DNA from 2 places in the Staphylococcus haemolyticus genome. Region 1 is predicted to be linked to the other one. Evidence: riboswitches for the same ligand, from Rfam matches in the RefSeq annotation. Region 1 holds a riboswitch; the other holds the start of a gene.

Region 1 (3,433 bases):
GAAAAATATCCTTTTATAAATAATTCAAGAACGTGATCTTCGATTGTGTTAATTTTAACATTTTGGGTCACTGCAACCTCATCCATAGAAAGCCCTTTGAGTAATTGATGATACGTAATTGTCGTTTTATTTAACAAAGTCGGTAATATGATGGTTTGAGTTAATATAGGAAATTGTTTATCATTTTCTAATGCGAACATCATCTGCACTAAATTATTGAGTTCAAGTACAAATAACTTAGTTACAGGTATACCTTCTATTAATGAAACCTGCTGTCGCGTATACATAGGTTCTTCATAACCTTGTAGGTAATAATGGATTAAACAGTTGTTACTACATTTTTCATCAATAAAATGAAAGATTTGCTCGATTTCTTTTTCAAAATCATCAACTAAATTTTGTTCCAGTATTTTTGAATAGATTTGTTTCACTCTACTTTGAACAGTTATTTGTTGTGTAATTGGTATAAAGTTCAAGTGGTTGTTTTTAAAATGGGTTATAGTTTGTATTAGTAATTGAATACAACTAAAAGTTTGAATCATACTATCGTATGTATATCTTGGATGTATTGAAATGTCAGTATTTTGATTATCATAGGTATCTAAAAATCGCTCAAAAGACGGATATTTTAATTTAGGTAAACTATGATATAATGATAAAAGTTGTTGGGAACATGCATCAAAAAATGTTTGATGTGATTTTTTTCCATTCAAAATGTTATAAATACTTTTATTGGTTTTATAATCGAATGAATGATTTGATGCATATGTAATAATTGAATGCATTAATGAATCCTCACTTTATATAACTAATAGAATAGTAAATAAATTAATCGAAGTGTTATTAAACATTTGTTATACTAGTGTAGCATTTTTATCAAAGGAGGCGAAGAATTTGGCAAAGTATACAATCGTTGATATGGATACATGTATTGCTTGTGGAGCATGTGGTGCTGCCGCACCTGACATTTACGATTATGACGACGAAGGTATTGCTTTCGTAATCCTTGATGATAATCAAGGTACTGCAGAAGTACCAGAAGAATTATATGAAGATATGGAAGATGCACTTGAAGGTTGTCCAACTGATTCAATTAAGATTGAAGAAGAACCATTTGATGGTGATGCTCTTAAATTTGAATAGTCACTTATTATGAGTGAATCAATAATGAAACCTCCTAATGTTGAATAATAAGTTCAACATTAGGAGGTTTTTTATGATAATACGCGTTTTAATCTTCTGTATAAAAGCGCAAATATAATTGAAATCACGATACCTTTTATAATATTGAAAGGTATAACACCTGATAAAATGATAATTTTTAGATTATTAAAGACATCACCTAAATTAAAAATCATTCCATATAATGGAAGTAAAACAAAGTAATTCAGTATACTAAGTACGATAGTCATCACTATAGTACCTATTGCTAGCCCCACAACCAATGAACGTGGTGTATCTCCCTGACGCTTAGTTACATAATAAGCGGATAACAAGAAACTAACACCTGCTAAAAAATTGGCAACTGGACCAACCGGATCTCCCATATTGAATAAAAAATTAAGTATATTTTTGATAAGTGCTACTAAAATACCAGCAACGGGACCTAAAAGAAATGTTGCTAATAAAGTTGGAACATCACTAAAGTCTAATGTTAAGTATGGTGGTAAAAAAGGTAGCGGAAATTTAATGAATGTTAAAATAAACGCTATGGCACTTAACATGCTAATAGTGATAAGACGTTTGTTTTGTTGCATATTTAATTTTCTCCTTCCATTCATCTTACATAGAATAGGAGATAATTTTGCACAACAAAAAAACCTCCATCTTCTTCCATCCAGACTATACTGTCGGCTTCAGATTTCCACTGAATCAGCCACTTCAAAGAAGCGGGTCGCAGGCTTAATTTACTGCCGGTTGGGAATTGCACCCTACCCCGAAGATGAATTATATAATTGATTAATTTAATTTTTATATTACCTTATATGAAAGCATTGCGCAATAATGGTGCTTAGACTTATTTAAAAAAGAGCAATACACCATTCTTAAGTTGATGATGTTTGCTCTTAGTTAAAATAAACATATTAATAGGCATATTAATTTTTAGGCTTTGGTAACTTAATTATGAATGTTGTACCTTTGTTTACTTTACTTTCAACTTTAATAGTACCACCATGTTCTTCGATTATCATTTTACAGATAAATAGTCCTAAACCAGTTCCCTGTTTACCTCTAGTTCTTGAAGCCTCTACTTTATAAAATCTGTCGAATACGAGTTCAAGATGCTCTGGAGATATGCCACTACCAGTATCTTTAATGTACAACGTTTGATAGGAATCATCCGTAGTTGTTGTAATTGATATTGAATCACCTGGTTGAGTATAACGTGTGGCATTGTCAATTAAATTTGTTAGAACTTGGTCTATGCGATCGGCATCGTATTCCCACAATTCATCATCGATGTTTGGTTCTAATGACATATTCAATTCTAAATCCTCAGCCTGTTGTCTATATTTCATTTGCATTTTAGATAGTAAAGGTTTAATAGGTTGTTTTTCTTTATTAACAGTTAAACCCTCTGCATCCATGCGAGCCACATTTAATAATTCATTTACTAATCGATTTAAACGTTTCGTTTCATCTAATACAATTGATAAAGAATCTCGAATTTCTTCTGGTTCAGTGACAATACCATCTACAATTGATTCAGTGTAACCTTGTAATAACGAAATAGGTGTACGTAATTCATGTGAAACATTGGCAATGAAATCTTTCTTCATCTGATCTAAATTATGTTCATTAGTCATATCTCTTATAATGACTACAATTCCACTACGGCCATCTTGTTGAATTCTCTCTACATAACTCATGATAATGACGTAATATTTATTGTTAATCTCATATTCTTGGAATTCGGTGTCTTTTGAAACAAATGTAGCTTCAATTTGCTTTTCAATTTCTTTATATACAGTTTTGTCTATTGATTTAATAATATCGTCAGCCATTTTATTTGAAAGAATAACTTCCCTCTTATCATTTAGACCCAATACACCTTCAATCATAGAATTAATCAAACTATCTCTTATATTTTTTTGAGTTGAAAGTGCCTCTATATTCTCTTGTATTTCAGAACTCATATTATTAAACGTATGTGATAATTCGCCTATCTCATCTTTAGTTGAGACACTTGTCTGTTTTGAATAATCACCTTTAGAAATATTAATAGCTTGAGTTCTAAGTTGTCGTAAAGGTTTAGTAATTCTATTTGATAAAAAGAATGCAAATACTGTTGAAACAGCGATAAATATAATGGCGGTGATTAAAATGATAATGGTAATTGCATTATTAGTATCTTCAATAGACTTTAAATCTTGATAAATGAATACTGCACTATATTTTGAATTTGCATTTTCTTGAGCTTTCATAGGATAGC
Region 2 (3,433 bases), 290 kb from region 1:
TCGTAAATCGAAAATTGTTAAACTCACACCATCCACAGTGATTGATCCTTGTTTGACCATTTGATTAATGATAGTTGAAGATGCTCTAATCGAAACTATTCTAGAATTAGGAGTTTCTTTAACTTGTGTTATAACACCTTTGTCATCAACATGACCTAAAACAAAATGACCTCCAAAACGTCCATTTCCTGACATTGCTCTTTCTAAGTTGACTTCATCATTTTTATTGATTTGAGATAGATATGTTTTATCTTCAGTACCTTTTATGACTTGAACAGAAAAATAATTACTTGTGAAGTCAATCACTGTTAAACAAGCTCCATTCACACTGATAGAGTCACCGATATGCATGTCTTCTGTGATAGTTTGACAAGCTATATCCAATGTTCTAACCGATTGATGAGTACGAATATTTTTGACGGTACCTATTTCTTCAACAATACCTGTAAACATAAGTTGTCACTTCTTTCGCAAAATCATTTTTAAATTTTGATTAATTAACTCAGTAGAAGAAATTTCAAATTGCGTGGTTTCATTTAAATCAATAATATCCGCAGTTTGATAGAATTGATTTTTTCCAGAACCACCTATTATTTTCGGGGCGTAATAAATAATAAGTTGATTAATAAAATCAGTTTGAAGAAATTTGGAAGTTATACGAGGACCAGCTTCTATTAATAATGAACCAATACCTCGCTTATAAATATCTTTAAGTATATCTTTTAAATAGCATTTATCTATACAGATAACCTTTATGTTTCGATTTGGACTTTCAAGCGTTTGATTTTCAGTGTAAATCCACACTTCACTCGACGAATCTTGAAAAAGTTGTTTCGTAAAATCAACATTGCCACTTTTAGCCAACACTATTCGGATTGGATTTTTACCATTCGGAATACGAGTCGTGTAAAGTGGGTTATCAGCATTAATTGTGCCATTTCCTGTCAACACAGCATCATGCGTATGTCTTAAATGGTAGACATCTTGTTTAACCTCTGAATTAGTAATCCATTTACTCTGACCTAAATCTGTTGCTTGTTTACCGTCTAATGACACAGACACTTTCATCGTTATTTCAGGGATTTGCCCTGACTTAGCTTTAAAAAAGTCTTTATATAAGGCAGCTGCTTCTTCAGAGTATTGATATTCTACATCAATCCCAGCTTGTTCTAATATAGCATCACCTTCAGACGGTAATGTCGTATCTTTAACAGCATAAATAACTTTGCTAAGTCCAAATTCAATAATTTTGTTCACACATGGTGGTGTTGAGCCAAAGTGGGTACATGGTTCTAGCGAAATATAGATTATTCCACCTTTTGCTTCCTTTCCAGCCATATCAAGTGCTTGTACTTCTGCGTGTTTCTCACCTTGTTTTAGATGAGCACCGAGTCCAACTATTCGGCCGTTATTAACAACGACTGCACCAACTGGAGGATTGATACCCGTTTGTCCTTTAACCATTTGTGCGAGTTGTATAGCGTATTCCATAAAATTACTCAATAAATCACCTCAAAATTAAAACTCCCTATACCAATAAAGTGCTTAAAGGCATAGGGAGACCAAATGTATATTCAAATAAGCTTACAACATTAGAAATGTGTATGCTAAATAACCGTCATAATTATCAAATAAAGACGTCTCATTCTTTCTCCCATCCAGACTTTCACTGTCGGCTCTAGAATCTCACTAGATCAGCCATCAAAGTTATTACCTTTCACTTTGACAGGTCGCAGGCTTATATTACTGCCGGTTGGGAATTGCACCCCGCCCCGAAAGAATTCATATGAAATTGTGATTGTTTGAGTTAACGTAGTTTAATAACTACAACATTTATCATACGCTTATTGTTTAAAAAATACAAACCTTGAACGTTGTATATTGTTAAATAGAGTAACTAATAACGGAATTGGGTTATTTAAGTGTAAATGTCTACATTATGAATTAAAATGGTCAAATTTACTTTGGTTTTCATATAAATAATTTACAGAATTGACCGCTTGATCAACGATCATCTTCACTCCGTTACGCAATTTATTAACGCCATTAGTTACTTGTCCAATAGCTATCATATTGTTAAGAGTTCCATATCTTGGACTTATGACTTGATTGGTTTCTGGAATAATTTGTATACCTCCCATTGGATGTGGTTGAACAATTTGTCTGTTTTGGAGGTTAAGAATAAGCTGATCTTCCTCATCTAAATCTGATAAATGTGTTTTTGATCCAGTCGAATTAATAATGACATCATATTGATAATAATAATCATCATTGTTGAATTTCAATAAATAATGGTTGTCTTTATAAGTAATATCTTCTATTCCGCTTTTAACAATTAATGATTGATTATTTATTAAGTCTATAATTAACTCTGCAGTACGAGGTGGCATAGGGTTAGAATTTAATTGAATAATTTTTGAGAAACGTTTATCAAAGTCTTTCTGATCTTCTCGACTAAAGCTATTCCATATCCAGTTTAGATTTTCTTTAATATTTTCAATTAAACTTTGAAACACACCAATTTCATCAGGTCTATCAAGATCATACTGTAAATCTTGAATTGTATTTCCTGTGCGACGATATACTAGTTTCTCTAAATCAATATTATGATCTTTACATTCTAATATGAATAATTCAAAAGCTAATTCTAAAGGTACATTTCCATAATATTGCGATTTCAATTCATTAAACTTTTGCTTAGTTAAATGTTTAAACTCAACATCTATCATATTTCCTCTAACACTAGGTAAATGTGCTGAGCGACTAGTCATAGTTATTGGTAATTTAGGATGATGTGTAGCCACGTATCTAACTACATCTAAACTGGCTAATCCGGTGCCTATAATTGCAATATCGTCTGATTGAGACACTTCATCTAATGTATTATATGTAGGATAAGGTGTTTGAATATAACCTTTATTCCCTTTTAGATTATATGGGTCATGATAAGCAAATGTGCCAGTCGTTAAAAATATATAATCATACTCTTTCCATTCACTCATATCTTCTGAAGTACATACATAGTATTTTAATGTAGTCTCATCAATTTCTGAATTTGTAAAAATTTCGCGAACTGGATGCTTAATAATGGTTAAATTATCAAACAACAAGTCGTAGTTAGATAGGTATGACTTCATATAATGACCAAATACAAACCTAGGAAGATATTTTGGATTATCGAATTTAAATTCTGATTGCTCTTGATACCATTTCCAGAACTCTTCATCATCATCCAAATTTAAACTCATTTGCTTAGTTGGCAAATTAATTAATAATTGGCTGCTGTCATTTTGAAAAGGTACACCCTGCCCCATATTCTTATCATGATCATATACATCAACCTCAAGATTTTTAAACGCTTCATTTTTGACTAATTGCCTTAGTACACTAACACCAGCTGTACCCACTCCTATAATTGCTACACGCATATATT

The links. A riboswitch is a leader RNA that binds a small molecule or an ion and turns the genes downstream of it on or off. The one in region 1 is predicted to bind FMN.
Positions count from the first base shown of each region.
Region 2: it holds a riboswitch for FMN, as region 1 does, so the genes downstream of both, ribD (bifunctional diaminohydroxyphosphoribosylaminopyrimidine deaminase/5-amino-6-(5-phosphoribosylamino)uracil reductase RibD) here and EQ029_RS06680 (ECF transporter S component) in region 1, are expected to answer to the same signal.

Region 1 covers NZ_CP035291.1:1,370,399-1,373,831, reverse strand. Annotated here, with positions in the region: gene EQ029_RS06690 (YpbB family protein) at 1-785, opposite strand, end outside; gene EQ029_RS06685 (ferredoxin) at 895-1,143, shown strand; gene EQ029_RS06680 (ECF transporter S component) at 1,215-1,757, opposite strand; FMN riboswitch at 1,822-1,948, opposite strand; gene EQ029_RS06675 (ATP-binding protein) at 2,097-3,433, opposite strand, start outside.
Region 2 covers NZ_CP035291.1:1,082,257-1,085,689, reverse strand. Annotated here, with positions in the region: gene EQ029_RS05350 (riboflavin synthase) at 1-453, opposite strand, end outside; gene ribD (bifunctional diaminohydroxyphosphoribosylaminopyrimidine deaminase/5-amino-6-(5-phosphoribosylamino)uracil reductase RibD) at 460-1,503, opposite strand; FMN riboswitch at 1,643-1,784, opposite strand; gene EQ029_RS05340 (FAD/NAD(P)-binding protein) at 1,938-3,428, opposite strand.